Regions from separate parts of the Xanthomonas sp. NCPPB 3200 genome, predicted to be linked through region 1. Evidence: predicted binding sites of a transcription regulator. Region 1 holds the regulator's gene; the other holds the start of a gene.
What was found. The regulator HrcA, encoded in region 1, represses chaperone genes, less so after heat shock. The targets are predictions, from matches to a motif close to TTNGCACTCNNNNNNNNNGAGTGCNAA.

Region 1 (10,873 bases):
ATCGCCAGCGAAATCCGTGACAGCTCGCCGCCGGAGGCGACCTTGCGCAACGCGCGCGGCGGCTGCCCGGCGTTGGCGGCGACCAGGAATTCCACCCGCTCGGCGCCGTTGGGGTCAGGGCGCAGGGTGTCCTGCGGCAGCAGCTGGATCAGGAACTGCCCGCCGCCCATGCCCAGCTCGCCGATCAGCGTGGTGGTGGCGGCCGACAAGGCCTCGGCAGCGGTGGTGCGGCTGGCGCTGAGGCTGCTGGCCGCGCTGCGCCAGACGCCGATCGCCGCCTCGATATGCTTGTCCAGCTGCTGCAGGCGCTCGTCGGCGCCGCGCAGGCTCTCCACTTCCAGGCTCATGCGGTCGCGCTGGGCGGCCAGTTCGTCCGGGGTGACGCGGTGCTTGCGGGCCAGATCGTGCAGGCGACCGAGCCGGCGCTCCATCGCCTCGAACTGGGCCGGGTCGGCCTCCAGGTCGTCGCGCACGCGGTCGAGCAGGGCCAGCGCCTCCTCGATCTGGATGACCGCGCTGTCCAGCAGTGCATCGACCTCGCCCAGGCGCGGCTCGTGCTCGGCCACGCGCGCGAGGTCATGGCGGCTGTCCTGCAGCAGGCCCAGTGCGGAGGCGCCGTCGTCGCCGTTGAGCTGCAGGGCCACGCTGTCGCACGCGCCGATCAATGCGGTGGCGTGCGCCTGGCGGCGATGATTGACGTCCAGCGCGGCGATCGCGGCCGGATCCAGGTCCTCGCGTTCCAGTTCGCTGAGCTGGTGTTCCAGAAAGCCGATGCGGTCGGAGACATCGCCCTGCGCGGACAGCGCATCGCGTTCGTCCAGCAGGGCCTGCCAGCGCTGGCTGGCCTGGCGCACCTGCTCGCGCTGCGCGGCGTTGCGGGCGTAGGCGTCGAGCAGGGCGAGCTGGCTGTGGCGGGCCATCAAGGCCTGGTGTTCGTGCTGGCCGTGAATCTCCACCAGCCGCGAGGCCAGCTCCGCCAGTTGCGAAGAGGTCACCGGGCGGCCGTTGATCCAGGCACGCGAGCCGCCATCGGCACGGATGATCCGGCGCAGCTGGCATTGCGCGTCGTCGTCGAGTTCGTTGTCCGACAGCCAGGTCAGGCCCGGGTGCTGGGCCGGCAGCTGGAATTCGGCCGACAGTTCGGCGCGGTCGGCACCGTGGCGGACCACGCCGCTGTCGGCGCGCAGCCCGGACAGGAAGCCTAGCGCGTCCACCATCAGCGACTTGCCGGCGCCGGTTTCGCCGGAAACCACGGTCATGCCTGGCCCGAATTCCAGTTCGGTGGCGCGGACGACGGCGAAATCCTTGATGGAGAGGTGTCTGAGCATGGGATCGAGTGTGAACGCTTTGGGGAAGCTTAGGGTGGGAGCGGCGGGCAGGGAATAAGACGCTTGCCAACCGCAGGGCCAGACATTATCTATGCCCAGTCTCACCGGATGATCCCATGCGCGCGTCACAGTCCCCAACGCTCGATCCCCGCGCACGCCAACTGCTGCGGACGCTGATTGCCCGCTACATCCGCGATGGCGAGCCGGTGGGCTCCAAGACGCTGGCCCAGCACGCCGGGCTGGACGTCAGCCCGGCCACCATCCGCAACATCCTGGCCGACCTGGAGGATGTGGGGCTGCTCAGCTCTCCGCATACCTCGGCCGGGCGGGTGCCCACCGCGCACGGTTACCGGGTGTTCGTCGACAGCCTGGTGCAGATGCAGCCGCCCGGCGAGGAAGAAGTGCGCCGTCTGCGCGCGGAGCTTGCCAGCGGCAACGGCACCCAGTCGCTGCTGGGCAGCGCCTCGCAGATGCTGTCGGCGATGAGCCATTTCGTCGGCGTGGTCAGCGCACCGCGGCGCGAGCAGTTCGCGTTCCGGCATATCGACTTCGTGGCGCTGGACGCGCGCCGGGTGCTGGCGATCCTGGTGTTTGCCGACAACGAGGTGCAGAACCGGGTGATCGAGCCGCGCCGGGCCTACGAGCCGGCCGAGCTGGAGCGGGTGGCCAATTACCTCAATGCGCAATTTGCCGGGCGCGCGCTGTCGGACATCCGCGCCTCGCTGCTGCGCGAGCTGCGCATGGCCAAGAACGAGATGGAGCAGCTGCTGGCGCACAGCGTGGATCTGGCCAGCGAGGCGCTGGTGCCGGCCGACGCCGACGACATGGTGATGGCCGGGCAGACCCGCCTGATGGGCGTGCAGGACCTGTCGGACCTGGACCGGCTGCGCGAGCTGTTCGAGGCCTTCGCCAGCAAGCGCGAGATCCTGCAACTGCTCGAACGCACCATCCAGGCGCCGGGCGTGCGCATCTTCATCGGCGAAGAGACCGGCATGCTGTCGCTGGACGATGTCTCGCTGGTCACCGCGCCGTATGCCGCCAATGGCCAGGTGCTGGGCGTGCTGGGCGTGATCGGGCCCAAACGCATGGCCTACGACCGGGTGATTCCGCTGGTGCAGACCGCCGCCCAGGTGCTGGGCGCTGCCATGGAACCGCCCGGCACGCGATAAGCGGCAGCGATCGATACGATCGTTTTGCTTGAAACGCGCGCGCGCGCCCACATACGGGGTGACGTTGGGGCGGGCGTTCCGCTTGCCCGGGAACTGCACATGAACCAAGACCACCCCGAATTCGACTCCGAAGACCTGTCCCAGAACCCACCCGAGACCGATCCGCTCAAGGCCGAGATCGAGTCGCTGCGCAGCGAGATCGCGCTGGTCAAGGCCGATGCCCTGCGCGAGCGGGCCGATCTGGAAAACCAGCGCAAGCGCATCGCCCGCGACGTCGAGAACGCGCGCAAGTTCGCCAACGAGAAGTTGCTGGGCGAGCTGCTGCCGGTGTTCGACAGCCTGGACGCCGGCCTGACCGCGGCCGGCACCGAACCCAGCCCGCTGCGCGATGGCCTGGACATGACCTACAAGCAGTTGCTCAAGGTCGCGGCTGACAACGGCCTGACCCTGCTCGACCCGGTCGGCCAGCCGTTCAACCCGGACCAGCACCAGGCGATCAGCCAGGGCGAGGCCGAGGGCATCGCCCCGGGCCACGTGGTGCAGGTGTTCCAGAAAGGCTATCTGCTCAACGAGCGTCTGCTGCGCCCGGCCCTGGTGGTCGTGGCCAAGCACGACTGAACCGCAGCGCCCGGCTGAACTGCCGGGCGCATGCGCGAAACGCAGATTCGTGCAGGTGGCTTGAACACCTGCGCACCACCCCCACATCTCAGCCAGACCCGGCGTCGCCGGACACAGCTACAGAATCATCAGGAGCGTATCCATGGGCAAGATCATTGGTATTGACCTCGGCACCACGAACTCGTGCGTGTCGATCATGGACGGCGGCAAGGCCCGCGTCATCGAAAATTCCGAGGGCGACCGCACCACGCCTTCGATCGTCGCCTACACCAAGGACGGCGAAGTGCTGGTCGGCGCCTCGGCCAAGCGCCAGGCGGTGACCAACCCGAAGAACACCTTCTACGCGGTGAAGCGCCTGATCGGCCGCAAGTTCACCGACGCCGAAGTGCAGAAGGACATTTCGCACGTGCCGTACGGCATCCTCGCCCACGACAACGGCGATGCCTGGGTGCAGACCAGCGATGGCAAGCGCATGGCGCCGCAGGAAATCTCTGCGCGCGTGCTGGAAAAGATGAAGAAGACCGCCGAGGACTTCCTGGGCGAGAAGGTCACCGAGGCCGTGATCACGGTGCCGGCGTACTTCAACGACAGCCAGCGTCAGGCCACCAAGGACGCCGGCCGCATCGCCGGTCTGGACGTCAAGCGCATCATCAACGAGCCGACCGCAGCCGCCCTGGCCTATGGCCTGGACAAGAAGGGCGGCGACCGCAAGATCGCCGTGTACGACCTGGGCGGCGGTACCTTCGACGTGTCGATCATCGAAATTGCTGAAGTCGATGGCGAGAAGCAGTTCGAAGTGCTGGCCACCAACGGTGACACCTTCCTGGGCGGCGAAGACTTCGACAACCGTGTCATCGAGTACCTGGTCGACGAATTCAACAAGGATCAGGGCATCGATCTGCGCAAGGATCCGTTGGCACTGCAGCGCCTGAAGGACGCCGCAGAGCGCGCCAAGATCGAGCTGTCGACCAGCCAGCAGACCGAAGTGAACCTGCCGTACGTCACCGCCGATGCCTCGGGCCCGAAGCACCTCAACATCAAGCTGACCCGTGCCAAGCTCGAAGCGCTGGTGGAAGACCTGGTCAAGAAGTCGATCGAGCCGTGCCGCACCGCGTTGAACGATGCCGGCCTGCGCGCCAGCGACATCAACGAAGTGATCCTGGTCGGCGGTCAGACCCGCATGCCGAAGGTGCAGCAGGCGGTTGCCGATTTCTTCGGCAAGGAACCGCGCAAGGACGTCAACCCGGACGAAGCCGTGGCCGTGGGCGCTGCGATCCAGGGCGGCGTGCTGGCCGGCGACGTCAAGGACGTGCTGCTGCTGGACGTGACCCCGCTGTCGCTGGGTATCGAAACCATGGGCGGCGTGTTCACCAAGATCATCGAAAAGAACACCACCATCCCGACCAAGGCCTCGCAGACCTTCTCCACCGCCGAGGACAACCAGTCGGCCGTGACCGTGCACGTGCTGCAGGGTGAGCGCGAGCAGGCCCGCTTCAACAAGTCGCTGGCCAAGTTCGACCTGTCCGGCATCGAGCCGGCGCCGCGCGGCATGCCGCAGGTGGAAGTGTCCTTCGACATCGACGCCAACGGCATCCTGCACGTGTCGGCCAAGGACAAGAAGACCAACAAGGAACAGAAGGTCGAGATCAAGGCCGGTTCGGGTCTGTCGGACGAAGAGATCCAGCGCATGGTCGCCGACGCGGAAGCCAACCGCGAGGAAGACAAGAAGTTCCAGGAACTGGTGCAGGCCCGTAACCAGGCCGATGGCCTGATCCACGCCACCCGCACCGCGATCACCGAGCATGGCAGCAAGGTCGGTGGCGATGTGATCGGCAAGGTGGAAGCGGCGCTGTCGGATCTGGAAACCGCCATGAAGAGCGACGACAAGGCGCAGATCGAGGCCCGCAGCAAGACCCTGGAAGAAGCCGGCCAGTCGCTGTACGCCGCCGCCGCCGCGGCAGAGCAGGGCGGCAACGCCGATGCGGCCAGCGGCAACGCGCAGGCCTCCAAGGCCGCCGACGACGTGGTGGACGCCGAGTTCACCGAGGTCAAGGACGACAAGAAGGCGTGAGTGGGGAATAGGGAATCGAGAATGGGAGGAGCGGTGCTGCGGCATCGCTCCTTCCCGTTGTCTGACCCTTCCACTTCGATTGCGATTTACTGAGGATGTGCGCTTTGAACGATTCCCGTCTCCCGATTCCCGATTCACTGTCATGAGCAAACGCGATTACTACGAAGTGCTGGGCGTTGCCCGTGGCGCCAGCGACGAGGAGCTGAAGAAGGCGTATCGGCGCTGTGCGATGAAGCACCACCCGGACCGCAATCCAGGCGACGCTGCTGCCGAGGCGATGTTCAAGGAGTGCAAGGAAGCCTATGAAGTGTTGTCGGATGGCAACAAGCGCCGTGCCTACGATGCGCATGGCCACGCTGCGTTCGAGCACGGCATGGGCGGTGGTGGTGGGCCCGGTGGCCCGGACATGGGAGATATCTTTGGCGATATCTTCGGCAATATTTTCGGCGGTGGCGCCGCCGGTCCGCGCGCTGCGCGACGTGGCGCCGACGTCGGTTACGTGTTGGAACTGGATCTGGAAGAAGCCGTCGCCGGCATCGAGCGCCGCATCGAGATCCCGACCCTGATCGAGTGCGAGCCCTGCCACGGCAGCGGTTCGGAAGACGGCAAGGTGGAAGTGTGCGGGACCTGCCACGGACGCGGCCAGGTACGCATCCAGCGCGGCATCTTCGCCATGCAGCAGAGCTGCCCGCATTGCGACGGGCGCGGCACGCTGATCCAGAATCCGTGCAAGACCTGCCACGGCGCCGGTCGCGTGGAAGAAGACAAGGTGCTGTCGATCAAGGTGCCTGCCGGCGTGGATACCGGCGACCGCATCCGCCTGGCAGGCGAGGGCGAGGCCGGTCCGGCCGGCACGCCGCCGGGCGATCTGTATGTGGAGGTGCGCGTGCGCGAGCATGCGATCTTCCAGCGCGACGGCGACGACCTGCATTGCGAAGTGCCGATCCGCATCTCGCAGGCGGCGCTCGGCGACACCGTGCGTGTGGCGACCCTGGGCGGCGAGGCGGAAATCCGCATTCCGGCCGAAACCCAGACCGGCAAGCTGTTCCGGTTGCGCGGCAAGGGTGTGCGCTCGGTGCGTAGCCGTACCGAAGGCGACCTGTATTGCCGCGTGGTGGTCGAAACGCCGGTGAATCTGACCGCCGACCAGCGCGCGTTGCTGCAGCAGTTCGAGGCCACGTTCACCGGTGAGGATGCCCGCAAGCATTCGCCCAAGTCGGCCACGTTCATCGATGGCGTCAAGGGCTTCTGGGATCGGATGACGTCCTGAGGCCGGGAGTCGGGAATCGGGATTGGGGAATCGTAAGGGCGGTGTGGCCCGGCCTGCCGGGGTAGTGCGCCAGTGTGGCGATTCTGGATTCGTGGGAGCGGATGCCCGCTTCCGAATGCCCGGAGAGTTGCACGGCTGAGCGAAGTTCTCCCTACGAATGCCGGCCCCAGGGGCCGGCATTTGCGTTTTTGCGGCGGGAGCCCGCAGAGGTAAGAGCAATAGCGACTGCTGCCGGCGCACAGACCGGCCTGGTGGCGGCGCGTGCAGCGGCGAGCGGACGGTGGGCGCATCGATCGACGCCGGGCGCGCGGTGGCGCTGGCGTAAAATGCGGCGATGAACAATGCCCCCGACAGTCACCTCGTCCACGGTCGCCGCCAGCGCCCGGATGGTCCTTCGCCGATCGATGTAATCTCGGTGCAATCGCAACTGGTCTACGGCCATGCCGGCAACAGCGCGGCGGTGCCGCCGTTGCGTGCGCTGGGCCTGCGGGTGGCGGAAGTGCCCACCACGCTGCTGAGCAACGCGCCGTTCTACGCCACCTTGCGCGGCCGCATCCTGCCGGCCGACTGGTTGGCTGACCTGTTGCTGGGTGCCACCGAGCGCGGCCTGCCGCAGCGTGCGCGCATGCTGGTCTCCGGCTACTTCGGCAGCCTGGCCAATGGCGAAGCATTCGCCGACTGGCTCGAGCAGACCTTGCCGCAGGCGCCGCAGCTGCGGTATTGCCTGGACCCGGTGATCGGTGACACGCACACCGGCCCGTATGTCGAGCCTGGACTGGAGCGCGTCTTCGCCGAGCGGCTGTTGCCGCATGCCTGGCTGGTGACACCGAATGCGTTCGAGCTCGGGCGCCTGACCGGTTTGCCGAGTCTGCAGCAGGACGATGCCATCGTCGCCGCGCGCGCATTGCTGGCGCGCGGCCCGCAATGGGTGCTTGCGCACAGCGTGGCCGGTGCGACCGGCGAACTGGTGACGTTGGCGGTCAGCAACGCGGCAGTGTATCGATGGGCCACGCCGCATCTGCCGGTGGATGTGGCCGGCACCGGCGATGTGCTGATGGCCTTGCTGATCGGTTTGCTGCTGCGCGAGGTGCCGTTCGAGCAGGCGGTGGGGCACGCGCTCAGCGGCGTGCACAGCGCGCTGGAAGCGACCCTGGCTGCAGGCTTCGAAGAGTTCGATGTGCTGGCCGCCGCGCCGGCCGCACTCGCGGCCGCACCGCGCTTTGCCGTCGAGCGGTTGGCATGATGGCGCAGCCGGTGGTCGGCATCGTCGGCATCGCCGGCGCTTACGGATGCTGGCTGGCGCAGTTCCTGCGCACGCGCATGCGGCTGGAGGTGATCGGCTTCGATCCGGCAGCTGACGGCGACATCGACGAAGCCACATTGGCGCAGCGAGCGGACGTGCTGATTTTCTCTGCACCGATCCGCCACACCGCCGGCTTGATCGAGCGCTATGTGGATCTTGCCGGCCCGCGCGCCGCGTCGCAGTTGTGGATGGATGTCACCTCGATCAAGCAGGCACCGGTGGCTGCGATGCTGGCCTCGCCGGCCGAGGTCGTCGGCCTGCATCCGATGACCGCACCGCCCAAATCGCCCACCTTGAAAGGTCGGGTGATGGTGGTCTGCCAGGCACGCCTGCAGCACTGGTCCACGTGGGTACAGGCGCTGTGTACCGCGTTGCAGGCCGAGTGCGTGTACGCCACGCCCGAGCACCACGACCGCGTGATGGCGCTGGTGCAGGCAATGGTGCACGCCACCCATCTGGCGCAGGCCGGCACCTTGCGCGACTACGCGCCACTGCTCGGCGAGCTGCGCGCGCTGATGCCGTATCGCTCGGCCTCGTTCGAGCTGGATACCGCAGTGATCGCACGCATCCTCTCGCTCAATCCGGCGATCTACGAAGACATCCAGTTCGGCAACCCCTATGTCGGCGAGATGCTCGATCGTTTGTTGCTGCAACTGCAGGAGCTGCGCGCCCTGGTCGCGCAAGGCGACGATGCGGCGCGCGCGCAGTTTCGCGCCCGGTTCCTGGACGACAACGCGCAGGCGCTGCAGGGCGAATCGCTCGCGGCCGGCAACTACACCTATGAGCGCGTGGGCTACCTGCTGGCCGACCTCACCGAGCCGCTGACCTTGAGCGTGTATCTGCCGCAAGACCAGCCCGGCTCGTTGCGTGCCTTGCTGCATGTGTTCGAGCAGCATGGGGTGAACCTGTCGTCGATCCATTCCTCGCGCACGCCGGTGGGCGAGCTGCATTTCCGCATCGGGTTCGAGCCGGGTAGCGATCGCGCGGCGCTGGCGCAGGCGGCCAGCGAAATCGACCGCAGCGGCATCGGACGGGTGCTGGAGCGTTCCGACCGCAACGGGTAGCAACAGTGCAGGGCGGCCGTGGGCTTGCCCACTGTCGATGGCCGCAGCAGGGTGCAGATGTCAGGCGCCGATCATGTGCTGGCCGCATGACACTGCATGCGATGGCCCCAAGCGCGAGGGTGATTGTCGCTGGGCGCAATGCCAAATAACGCGCACCGGTTTCATCCACATAGGGTGTGGATGAAACCTGCACAAGCATGTGGATAACTGTGCGCAGCCTTTGCGCTGCAACGGCTACGGACGGGTTGGTCAAAAAATGACCAGTGCTATTTCAGGGCGTCGACAGGCGCAGCTCGCCACCATCGGTGATGAAGCGCTGGCCCTGCCGTTGCAGGCGGCGGCCATCGGGCAGTTCGTAGCGTGGCGCCGTATGCGCTTGCATGCGGCCTTGCTGCCCGTTGCGGGATTCGAGCTCGTCGCGGAATTCGATGATGACGTAGGACTCGCCATCTGCACCGATTGCGGGAAATTGCCGGAAAGACATACGCACCTCCGAAGGATTTCAGGGTCGCAGTGCGAGCCGCCAGGGACCGCACGCCCGGCGCCGGGCCGGTGCAGGCGAGCATGCGCAGGCAGGTGTTACCCGGGCGTCATTGCGCACTGCGGCACCGTTTGGCGAGCCGGCCAGAAGCCTGCTCAACGGCTCAGCTGCAACGCGTCCCGGTCGGCCGTTGCCGCTGCCAGCTCGGCACGCGCCGAGGCAATGCGCGCCTGCGCATCGATCAGGCGCACGCGGGCATCGTTGGCGGTTTCTTCGCGCTGATTGACCAGGAAGAAATCGCCCGACCCCAGTTCGAAGCGTCGGCGCTCGGCCACGGCCAGGCGGTCGGCCAGGCTGCGTTCTTCGTCGGCGATCTTGGCCAGCCGCTCGGCAGCGGTGAGCGAAATGACGATCGACTCGACCTCCACCGTGATCTGGTCGCGCAGGTAGCGGCTGCGCTGATCCAGCGCCTCGATCTCGGCGCGTGCTTCGGCGACCTTGCCCTTGGCGGTGCGGTTTTCCAGCGGCACGCTGAAGCGGAAGCCGATGATCGCATCGGTCGGCGAGCGGTTCGGGCCACCCACACCCGGCGCCCCCAGGTCCTTGCTGACCTCGAAGCTGACATCCAGGCGTGGTTTGAGATCGTTCTGCGCCAGCATCAGCCGCGCGGTGGCCTGGTCGATCCGGGTCAGCACCGCACGGTAATCGGGGCGCTCCACCGGCGCGGTGATCCTGCTGGCACCGGCCAGACCTTCCAGCGCCGATGTATCGGCCGGCAGGCGCTCGGTGGAGACGATCAACGGCATGCCGGCATCGTCGCGCAGGTACAGCGACAAGGCATTGGCGGCGTTGGCGAAGTCCTGCTCCGAGCGCACCACCAGGGCACGCCGGCGGACCAGGTTTTGGTCGTTCTCGGTCAGCAGGATGGTGGGCCGCGCGCCCAGCGTCACCTGCCGGGAGATCGCATTGCGGCGCTGCTCGGCCAGCTGCAGCAGCTCGTTGTACGCGCGCAGCTTCAGGCCGGCCGCGACCCAGCTCTGGTAGGCATCCACCGCACGGCGTTGCACGCCGATGGCGACCATTTGCGCTTCGTACTGGGCGACATCGATATCGCCACCGGCAACGCTGCGGCGGGTGCGGCGTTCGTCGACCACGCGGTCGCGCAGCAACGCATACAGCGCGCCGACTTTCACTTCGCCGCCGCGGTCGGTGTAGGACTTGTCTTCGTACACCGGGAACGCGCCGCGCGAGGAGCGGTAACCGCCGTAGTAGTAGCCGCCGTTGTCATCGAAGGGACGCTTGACGGTGCTTTCGATCGTGCTGCCGTCGTAGTAGCCGGCCTCGCGCGAACGGCCGTCGAGATCGAACACGGTATCAAACGCACCATCGGCCGAGATGCCCTTGCCTTCGGCCTGGCGGACCTTGGCCAGCGCTTCGACGATCTGCGGGGAAGAGCGTGCAGAGGAGCGCAGCACTTCGTCCAGCGTCAGCGGGGTGGTCTGGGCGGCGCCCACGCCCGGTGCGAGCGCGATCAGCAGGACGACAAGACGGCGGATCATTTCTTGCCGG
Region 2 (10,873 bases), 1.1 Mb from region 1:
CGAGCAGGGCCCGATCACCACCGCCAGGCGGTCGTCACGGCCATGCAGGATCTCGTGCAGCGCGGCACGCGAATTGGTCACGGTTTCGGAGGCGCGCTCGTCGCAGGGCAGCAGCGACAGCAGCTGCGAGGGCGGTGCAAGGGCTTCGATCTTGCGGATACGCAGGTCATCGGTCACAGGCGGCATAACAGTGTCTCGGTGGGCGGTGTTGCATCAGGGAGCCAGGCGCGGCGGCAACAAAAAAGCCGCCAGTGTGCGCTGGCGGCTTTTCGGGAATGCTGCTGAAGATTTCTTCAGGGTGAGCGCAATCCGTCCTCCGCCAGCGGCATCGGAAAACCGTAGTACCAAAAGTAAAACTGGCTGCGGGGTGCGTTCATTGAGTGCATTGATACCACGCACGTTTGGCCGTTGCCACTGTTTCATCGGCAACGGAACGTTGCAGCAGTGCCAATGCGGGGGGCCTGCAGGCGGCATGTGTCGCGCCGACCACCACGGCGCACGACAAGCTGGGCGAACCGATGCGCGGCATTACCACGCGCGCGCTGGCAGGCCGGGCTCGCGTACGGCTTGCCTGCGCAGGTGGCATCGACCATGCATAGCACGCCACGGCGCTCTGCCGTGACGTGCGATGCGGCCAGCACCTTCAATCAGAACGTAAACACATATTCCGCCGCCACTTCGCGGCCGATCGGGTTGAACAAGGTGGTGTTGTAGAAGCCGTAACCGTAGAAGCGCTCCTTGTTCTCGTAGCCCACTTCGTTGAACACGTTGTTGACGTAGAAGTTGACCTTGGCGTGGTCGGTGATCCTGTAGCCGGTGCTGAGGTTCCAGTAGATCGCCGGGCCGACGCGGCCGAAGTAGCGCTTGCTGCTCTCGCCCAGATGCACGTTGGCGGTGTCGGTGACCACGCATGCGTCCGAGGCACTGGGTTGGTAGCCGTCGTCGAAGCGCTCGCAGGTGCCCCAGTTGACCGCGCGCATGGAGCCGAGCTGGCGGAAGTACACCGTCCAGTCCCAGGCGCCGCCGTTGTCCCAATGCACGCTGCCCCGCACACGGCTGCGCACGCGTTCGTCGCGACGGTTTTCATCGCTGTCGGTGCGGTAGATCTGCTCGCGATAGGCCAGCAGGTTGTTGTAGTCCAGCGACAACTGGAAGTTGCCCCAACCCGCCGTGGCAAGCCGGTATTTCAGCGAGGCGTCAATGCCCGAGGTTTCCATCTGCGCCAGGTTGATCGGGCCGCGCTCGATACTGGCGATGGTGCCATCGGCATTGCGCAACACGCGCGAGGTGATGGTGTCGCAATAGCCGGCGCCGCCGGGATTGTTCCAGGCGCCGCCGCTGATGGTGGTGCCGGTGCGGCAGCCGGCTTCGGCCGAGAGGATCTCGTCGCGGTCCAGATCCTTGATCATTTCCTCCAGCTCGATGCGGTAGTAATCCACGCTCAGCGACAGGCCCTGCACGATGTCCCACACCACCCCGCCGGTGAAGGAGCGGCCGGTTTCCGAGCGCAGATCCGGCGTGCCGCGACGGTTCACGTCCACGGTGTAGTAGATGTTGCTGTTTTCGTCGTTGCAGCCGCCAGTGAGATACGCACCGGTGGCGATGCAGCGGTACTGGTCGATCACGGTCTGGTTGGTGGAGCTGGGTTCGCCGAGCACGTAATGCATGTCCGGCGCGCGGAAGCTGGTGGCCAGCGTGCTGCGCACCAACAGGCTCTCGACCGGTCGCCACTCCAGACCCGCGCTCCAGGTGGTGTCGCTTTGGGTGCCGACATCGGTCGGAATCGCCGCCGAAGAACGGTAACTGCCATAGCGATCGTAGCGGCCGGCGACATTGGCGCTCAACGTCGACAGCAGCGGAATCTGCAATTCCAGCCCGGCCGAACTGCGCGTGCGCTCGCCGCCGCCACTGTCCACCACATCGACCGGATAGCACTCGTTGGCGCAGGGATCGGGCGACAGCTGGTAGCCCTGTTTGGCGACTTCGGCCACGGTGGCGAAGCGGATCGGCCCGGCCCAGCCCTGCACCAGATCGCCGCTCAGGCTGAAGCTGGCCTGGTTCACCCACGAATACGCCGAGTTATGCGATTTGGCAACCAGCTCGTCGTACTCGCTCGAGGACAGCGGTGCATACAGGCGCGCCTGGTTGATCGCATAGATGGGCGTGCCGTCGGCGGCGCTGCCGGTGGGGCTGCCGAGGAAATAATCGGTGGCGCGGGCGGTGTCCACGGTGCGTACGTATTCGTCCACCGTGTAGCGCGAGCGGCCCACGCTCAGCTCCCAGTCGAAGCGGTCGGCCCACACGCCACGCAAGCCGGCGCTCAGGTCCCAGGACTGCTCCTTGTTGTAGTTGGCCAGCCGGTCCCAACCACCGGCCTCGCGCCGGGTGAGCTGCCGGATCGCGTACAGCGAGCGGCCGGTGTCGGCGTCCTGGAACGGGCCCAGATACACGTACGGCGGGTCGTAGGTCCAGCGGCCGATACTGCGGTTGGCCGACAGCGTGGCCCAGGCTTCGGTGTGCTCGCCGAACTTCCAGGTGCCGTAGAGATAGGCCGAGTAGTCCTCGCTGCCGGTGACCAGCCCCCAGTCGCCGTAATCGCGCGCCACGCCGCAGTAATCGCCGGCGTTGGTGACCACCCCGGTGTTCTGGTTGTAGCTCAGCCGCTGCCCGTCGATGAATTCGCCGCCGAAGCGCGCGCAGGTGCCGGCGGGCGGTGCAAGGCGTTCGTTGGTGTTGGCATCGACCAGGCTCAGGCCGGTGAACGGGTTGAAGCCGTAGCGGCGGTTCTGCCCGGTCCAGTTGGAGTAGGCCATGTCGTCGGAATCGTCCATCTCGGGGCGATCGCGCCCGCTCAACGGATCGCGCCGGGTGGCCTGCAGCGCGTAGGTCAGGCTCCAGTTTTCGCCGGTGCGCCCGCCGGCCCAGGACACGTCGAAGCTGTCGCGGCCGCCTTCGGTGGCAGTGCCGCCGCGCAGCCGCACCTGGTCGCCCTGGTAATCGCGTTTGAGGATCACGTTGACCACGCCGGCCACCGCGTCCGAGCCGTAGATCGCCGAGGCGCCGCCGGTCAGGATGTCGATGCGCTCCACTGCCGCGGACGGGATGTTGCTGTAGTTGGAAAAGTTGCTCTCGCCGCCGTACGGCAGCGGGTAGTCGGCCACGCGGTGGCCGTTGACCAGCAGCAGGGTGCGGCCCGGGCCCAGGTCGCGCAGGTTGATCGGCGAGGCGTTGGGCGTATGCGAGCCCCATTGCGTATCGGCCTCCACCGAGCCCTGCTGGTTCATGCTGTTGAGCACGTCGTAGACGGTGGCAAAGCCCTCCTGCTGGATCTGCTGCGCAGAGATGGTGACCACCGGTTGCGCGCCCTCGACCTGCGCGCGCTTGATGCGCGAGCCGGTGACGCTGACCGCGTCCAGGGTGGAGGTGGCGCGCGGTTGCTCCGGCTCGGCCTGCTGGGCCGCCGCCGACGGTGCGATGGCGCCGGTCAGGGCGAGGGACAAGGAAATCGACAAGGCAAGGCGATGACTGCGGCAGTTCATAAGATCCCCGGGAGAGGCCGGCATGGCCGGCGTGGCGTTCCACTGCAACGACGCCTGCGAGCGATGCACCGCATCGCCGCCCCCTGTCCGATGGCCCCCCGACCGTTCGGCGCAAGCGCCTGCCCAGCGACGCTAGGTTGGCGCTGACATCGATGTCAACACACTGTCATGCAAGTGTGATGGGGTTCGCGATCCACGCGATGGCACGCACGTCGACACGGTTGGGGCCGCGAACCGATTGCGCAAGCCAATGGCATCGCCCCTGCGTAGGAGCGCACCCGGGCGCGACTGGGGCATTCCCGGTGAAGCCCCTTCGCGCCCTGGGGCGCTCCTACGGGGTCATGGGGTTTGCGTGGCCATGCAAACACGGTCGAGGCCGCGAACCGATTGCGCAAGCCAATGGCATCGGCCCCGCGTAGGAGCGCACCCGGGCGCGATTGGGGCATTCCCGGTGAAGCTCCTTCGCGCCCTGGGGCGCTCCTACGGGGTCATGGGGTTTGCGTGGTTATGCACGCGTGGGTTCGACACGGTCGAGTTCGCGAACCGTTGGCCGCATCGGTGCCCGGTAGGAGCGCACCCGGGCGCGATTGGGGCGTTCCCGATAAAGCCTCTTCGCGCCCAGGGGCGCTCCTACGGGTCATGATGGGGTCTGCGTGGCCACGCACGACCTCTTGCGGCATCCACGACCGCCCACAAAAAAACCCCGCCTTTCGGCGGGGTCCTTTTTTGCTGCAACAGCCGAGTGGCGTGGATCAGAAATCCATGCCGCCCATGCCACCGCCGGCCGGCATCGCCGGCTCGTCCTTCTTCGGTGCATCGGCCACCATGGCTTCGGTGGTGATCATCAGGCCGGCGATCGAGGCTGCGTTCTGCAGCGCCGAGCGGGTGACCTTGGTCGGATCCAGGATGCCGAACTCGACCATGTCGCCGAACTCGCCGTTGGCCGCGTTGTAACCGTAGTTGCCGGTGCCTTCCTTGACCTTGTTCAGGATCACGGACGGCTCTTCGCCGGCATTGGCCACGATTTCGCGCAGCGGGGCTTCCATCGCGCGCAGGGCGATCTGGATGCCGTGGGTCTGGTCTTCGTTGGCACCGGTCAGGTTACCGACGGCCACCAGCGCACGCACCAGGGCCACACCGCCGCCCGGGACCACGCCTTCTTCGACGGCTGCACGGGTGGCGTGCAGGGCGTCTTCGACGCGGGCCTTCTTTTCCTTCATTTCGATTTCGGTCGACGCGCCGACCTTGATCACTGCAACGCCACCGGCCAGCTTGGCCACGCGCTCCTGCAGCTTCTCGCGGTCGTAATCGGACGAGGTGTCTTCGATCTGGGTCTTGATCTGGCCAACGCGGGCTTCGATCGTGGCCGAGTCGCCGGCGCCGTCGATGATGGTGGTGTTCTCCTTGGAGACCTGCACCTTCTTCGCGCGGCCCAGGTCCTTGATCGTGGCCTTCTCCAGCGCCAGACCCACTTCCTCGGAGATCACGGTGCCGCCGGTCAGCACGGCCATGTCTTCCAGCATCGCCTTGCGACGGTCGCCGAAGCCCGGTGCCTTGACGGCCACGACCTTGACGATGCCACGGATGGTGTTGACCACCAGGGTGGCCAGCGCTTCGCCTTCGACTTCTTCAGCGACGATCAGCAACGGCTTGCCGGCCTTGGCCACGCCTTCCAGCACGGGCAGCAGGTCGCGCACGTTGGAGATCTTCTTGTCGTGCAGCAGGATGAACGGGTCGTCCAGGTCGGCCGACTGGCTCTGCTGGTTGTTGATGAAGTACGGGGAGAGGTAGCCGCGATCGAACTGCATGCCCTCGACCACGTCCAGCTCGTTTTCCAGGCCCGAGCCTTCTTCAACGGTGATCACGCCTTCCTTGCCGACCTTCTGCATCGCTTCGGCAATGATGTTGCCGATCGATTCGTCCGAGTTGGCCGAGATGGTGCCGACCTGGGCAATTGCCTTGTCGTCGGTGGTGGGCTTGGAGATGTTCTTCAGCTCGACGACGGCGGCCTTGACGGCCTGGTCGATACCGCGCTTGAGGTCCATCGGGTTCATGCCGGCGGCCACGGCCTTGGCGCCTTCGCGGATCAGGGCCTGGGCCAGCACGGTGGCAGTGGTGGTGCCGTCGCCAGCGTTGTCGTTGGTCTTGGAAGCGACTTCCTTGACCATCTGCGCGCCCATGTTCTCGAACTTGTCAGCCAGTTCGATTTCCTTGGCGACGGAGACGCCGTCCTTGGTGATGGTCGGCGCGCCGAAGCTCTTTTCGAGCACGACGTTGCGGCCCTTCGGGCCCAGGGTGGCCTTGACGGCATTGGCAAGCACGTTGACGCCACGAACCATGCGGGTACGTGCGTCTTCACCGAAACGAATGTCTTTAGCAGCCATTTGTATGTAACTCCGGAAATGGGGAATAGGGAATGGGGAATCGGTAGATCAACAGCGTGAATCGGGGCGGGGCGGGATGGCGAAGGGCGTTAGCCGCTTTGCCCATTCCCGATTCCCAACTCCCGATTCCCGGCGCATAGCGCCTGATCAGCCGATGACCGCCAGGATGTCGTCTTCGCGCAGTACCTTGTACTCGACGCCTTCGGACTTGTAGCTGCTGCCGGCGTACTGGCCGTAGATGACCTTGTCGCCGACCTTGACCACCGGCGCGCGCAGGCTGCCGTTGTCCAGGGGCTTGCCGGCGCCGATGGCGACGACTTCACCCTTGGTGGACTTTTCCTTGGCGGAGTCCGGGATCACGATGCCGCCGGCGGAAACTTCGTCGGCTTCGATCGGCTTGACTACAACGCGGTCGTGAAGCGGCTTGATGCTCATAGAGAAAGACCCTCTTAAGTGATTGATTGGTCTGGAAATTGTCGGCAATGTTAGCACTCGTATGTGACGACTGCCAGCACAGCGCGCGGAAAAAACCCGACAGAGCGGGTGCGGGCCAGAGATTGTGCTGTGTGGCCAGCTTTCAAGGGCTGGGGGCAAAAAATTTTCGCCGGGCAGTTCCATGCCAGGACCGCGACGCGGCCGACACGACCTGGCGCGCATTGCCGCGCCGGCGACGGTCAGCCGGGTGGGAACCGGGCTGCGCAATCGCCAGCTGCGCCTGAGACCGGCTACCGAGCCACTGGCACGCCGGACGGTGCGCACCGAGCAGTCGCCGGAGCAGCCGCTCTAAAAATGGAACCAGGTTCCACCGATTGTCATGCGCACGTTTTACAGTCGGCCACGCATTCCCCGATCACAAGGAGCTGTCGATGAGGTTGCCGTCCCCTGCCCGTGCTTTCCCCTTGCGCTGGTCCCCCAGCTGCGCGCTTCCCCTGGCCTGTGCGCTAGCGCTGGCCGTCCCTACCGCCCACGCGGCGGTGTTCATCAACGAACTGCATTACGACGACGCAGGCGCCTCCGGTGACAGCGGCGAAGGGGTGGAAGTAGTGGCCACCGCCGGCGAATCGCTGAGCGGCTACCGCATCTATCTGTACAACGGCAGCACACCGGGCGCGGCCACGGTCTACGCCAATACGGCGGTGCCGGCCGGCAGCCTGGTCAGCTGCGGCAGCCAGGTGCGCGTGGCCACGGTCGGCTACGCCAGCAATGGCGTGCAGAACGGGCCCAACGACGGGGTGGCGCTGGTCGACCCCAACGGGCAGCTGGTGCAGTTCCTCAGTTACGAAGGCGCCATCACCGCCAGCGGCGGCCCTGCCGCCGGCATCACCAGCCAGAACCTGCCGGTCAGCGAGAGCAACAGCAGCGCGGTCGGCAGTTCGCTGCAACTGACCGGCACCGGCAGCAGCGCGTCCAACTTCAGCTGGGCCGGCTCGTCGGCGCAGACCTTTGGCGCGTGCAACCGCGGCCAGAGCTTCAACGGCAGCGGCGGTGGCGGCGAGACCGGCGCGGCACCGACGATCACCAGCACCACCCCGACCCAGGGCGCGACCGGCTTTCCCGCCGCCGGCGACCTGAGCGTGGGCTTCAGCGAGGCGGTGACGCTGAGCAGCGGCGCCTTCGCACTGAGCTGCGCCAGCTCCGGCACGGTGGCGCTGAGCTACCCGACCAGCGGCACCCGCTTCAGCCTGTCCACCAACACCGCCTTGGTCGGTGGCGAGCGCTGCACCCTGGCGATCACCGCCAGCGCCATCCGCGATGCCAGCGGGCTGAGCCCGGCCGCCAACCAGTCGATCGCCTTCACCGTGGCCACCGCCAGCGGCGGCGGCACCGGTTACTATTCGCGGGTCAACACCGCCAATGCCAGCCAGTTGCGCTGTTCGCTGCACACCGTGATCAAGGGCCACACGGTCTATCCGTACAGCGGCTCGGGCACCAGCACCTGGACCATCCTGGAGATGGCCGACGAGGATCCCAACAACAGCGGCCGGATTCTGGACGCCTACCGCAACCGCAGCTACGCCAAGGGCAGCGACCGTGCCGGCACCGGGAGCGGGCTGACCTACAACCGCGAGCACACCTGGCCCAACTCGCTGGGCTTCGGCAGCGCCAGCGGCGACAAGGGGCTGCCGTATGCGCCCTACACCGATACCCACATGCTGTATCTCACCGACACCGCCTTCAACGCCGACCGCGGCAACAAGCCCTACGCGGCCTGCACCAGCAGCTGCGGCGAGCGGGTCACCGAAGTCAATGACGGCAGTGGCGGCGGCAGCGGGCGCTATCCGGGCAATTCCAACTGGGTGCGCACCCCGGATGGCAACGGCGGCACCTTCGAGGTATGGGGCAAGCGCAAGGGCGACATGGCGCGTGCGGTGATGTACATGGCGATCCGCTATGAAGGCGGCACCGACGCGGCCACCGGGCAGTCCGAGCCGGACCTGGAACTCACCGACGACCGCAGCAAGATCGTGCAGACCTCGGCTTCGCCCGCCTATATGGGCCTGTTGTCCACGCTGCTGGCCTGGCACCAGGCTGACCCGCCGGACGATGCCGAGCGGGCGCGCAACCAGGTGATCTTCAGCTTCCAGGGCAACCGCAACCCGTTCGTGGATCACCCCGAATGGGCGACCTCGAGCCTGTTCACCTCGGCCAAGCCGGCCAGCTGCCAGCTGGCCAATTGATCCGGCCCGGCCCGGTGCCCCAGGCGCCAGGCCGGGAGACGGCCTGCAGCGGCAATCCACATGCCCGCTCGCGCAGCAGGCGCGCGAGCCGTCGGCCTGCGACATTCAACATCAGCGGGCAGGCGCAGGACCGGTATCGCCGGCCAGCCGCCAGGCTCAGCGAACTTGACGCCCTGTTCCGGAATCTGCGGTCGATCCCCCGCAAACAGGGGATTACACTGCGCGGTCACATGAGCGCCTCTTCCCTCCATCTGTTGTTCAGCACCTGTCCGGATGCCGACAGCGCCGAGCGCATTGCGCGCGTGCTGCTGGACGAGCGTCTGGCCGCCTGCGTCACCCAGTTGCCCGGCGTGCAGTCGCTGTACCGCTGGAACGGGGCGATCGAGCGCAGCCAGGAAGTGCAGCTGTTGATCAAGACCTGGGAAGACCGCCTGCCGGACGCCATCGCGCGGCTGCAGGCGCTGCATCCGTATGAACTGCCGGAGGCGATCGCGGTCCAAGCCAGCGCCGGGCTGCCGGCGTATCTCGATTGGGTCCGGGCCGAAACCCGCAAGGAATCCTGACGTCCATGAAGTCTCTGTCCCGCTGGATCGCCCGCTGCGCATTGCTGGCCGTACCGTTGCTCGCCGCGCCGCTGGCGCTGGTGGCGCCCCTGCCCGCGCAGGCCGCGGTCACCGAGGCCGACCTGCTGCCGGTGGATCAGGCCTTCACCCTGAGCGCCACCGCCGATAGCCGCGACAGCATCACGCTGCACTGGAAGATCGCGCCGGGCTATTACCTGTATCGCCACCGCATCAGCGTCAAATCCGGGCAAGGCTTTGCCGCCGGCGAGCTGGCGCTGCCGGAAGGCGAGAGCAAGCACGACGAGTTCTTCGGCCAGGTGCAGACCTACCGCAAGCAGCTGCAGGCAAGGCTGGCCGGCAAGGCCGATGCCGGGTTGCAGACCGCCGTGCTGCAGGTGCAATACCAGGGCTGCGCCGACGCCGGCGTGTGCTACCCGCCGCAACGCCGCGAGCTGCGCGTGCGCCTGCCCGATGCCTCGGCTCCCGCCGCGACGCCCGCCACCCCACGCGAAAACCTGGGCGCACTGGTGCCGCGCGCACCGGCAGGCCCGCGGCTGTTCGGCAGCACCGGCCAGGCCGCCGGCGTGGACGCACTGCCGCTGCCGGCCGAGCAGGCCTTCACCTTCGAAGCCATCGTCGGCGACGGCAACAGCCTGCTGCTGCGCTTCACCCCCGCGCCCGGCTATTACATCTACCGCGACCGCACCTCGCTGGCGCTGGAAGGCGCCGGCGGCGTGCGTCCCGGGCTGCCGCGCTGGCCGCAGGGCAAGGCGCACCGCGATGAGCACTTCGGCGATGTGGTGGTGTATTTCGACCAGGCCGAAGTCACCTTGCCGCTGCTGCGCGAGCATGCCGAACCGGTCAAGGCGACCCTGGTGGCGACCTTCCAGGGCTGCCAGACCGATGGCATCTGCTACCCGCCGATGACCCGTCGGGTGGCGCTGGAGTTGCCCGCCGGCACGGTGTCGCCGCAGAACCAGGCGCAGGCGGCGCCGCTGATGATCTCGCCGCTGCCGGCCGGGCAGCTGCCTGCGGAACCGGCGCCGGCACCGACGCCCGCGGCGACTGCAGCGCCGGCCGCAGATGCCTCGGCCGACAATCCGCAGCGCACCCAGCCGCCGCACACCGACAAGGGCTTGCTGGCCATGCTGGTGCTGGCCCTGCTCGGCGGGCTGGTGTTGAACCTGATGCCCTGCGTGCTGCCGATCCTGTCGCTGAAGGTGCTGGGCCTGGCCCACAGCGGCGAGAGCCGCAGCCACGCGCGCAGCCATGCGATCTGGTATTCGCTGGGCGTGCTGGTGTCGTTTGCGGCGATCGGCGCGCTGGTGATCGGCCTGCGCGCGGCCGGCCAGGCGGCCGGCTGGGGCTTCCAGCTGCAGCAGCCGTGGTTTGTCGCGGCGCTGGCCTATCTGATGTTTGCGGTGGGCCTGAGCCTGTCGGGCGTGTTCACGCTGGGCAGCAATCTGGGCGGCATCGGCCAGTCGCTGGCAGCGCGCAATGGCCCGCTGGGTGATTTCTTCACCGGCGTGCTGGCCTGCGTGGTGGCCAGCCCCTGCATCGCCCCGTTCATGGGCACCGCACTGGCGTATGCCTTCACCGCCCCGGCGCTGCTGGCGATGCTGGTGTTTCTGGCGCTGGGCCTGGGCCTGGCGCTGCCGTTCCTGCTGATCGGCTTCATTCCCTCGCTGGCGCGGCGGCTGCCCACGCCT

Region 2: a site for HrcA is predicted at 6,409-6,435, ahead of AC06DU_RS02660 (co-chaperone GroES). Genes of this name have one in related genera too.

What each region holds. Positions count from the first base shown of each region.
Region 1 covers NZ_CM150785.1:1,749,240-1,760,112, forward strand. The annotation lists gene recN (DNA repair protein RecN) at 1-1,328, opposite strand, end outside; gene hrcA (heat-inducible transcriptional repressor HrcA) at 1,445-2,497, shown strand; gene grpE (nucleotide exchange factor GrpE) at 2,597-3,115, shown strand; gene dnaK (molecular chaperone DnaK) at 3,258-5,186, shown strand; gene dnaJ (molecular chaperone DnaJ) at 5,329-6,456, shown strand; gene pdxY (pyridoxal kinase) at 6,791-7,699, shown strand; gene AC06DU_RS07595 (prephenate dehydrogenase) at 7,696-8,823, shown strand; gene AC06DU_RS07600 (hypothetical protein) at 9,095-9,307, opposite strand; gene AC06DU_RS07605 (TolC family protein) at 9,460-10,863, opposite strand; gene AC06DU_RS07610 (HlyD family secretion protein) at 10,860-10,873, opposite strand, start outside.
Region 2 covers NZ_CM150785.1:615,371-626,243, reverse strand. The annotation lists gene AC06DU_RS02680 (3-deoxy-7-phosphoheptulonate synthase) at 1-186, opposite strand, end outside; gene AC06DU_RS02675 (hypothetical protein) at 214-423, opposite strand; gene AC06DU_RS02670 (TonB-dependent receptor plug domain-containing protein) at 648-3,539, opposite strand; gene groL (chaperonin GroEL) at 4,292-5,923, opposite strand; gene AC06DU_RS02660 (co-chaperone GroES) at 6,071-6,358, opposite strand; gene AC06DU_RS02655 (endonuclease) at 6,790-8,601, shown strand; gene cutA (divalent-cation tolerance protein CutA) at 8,832-9,164, shown strand; gene AC06DU_RS02645 (protein-disulfide reductase DsbD family protein) at 9,170-10,873, shown strand, end outside.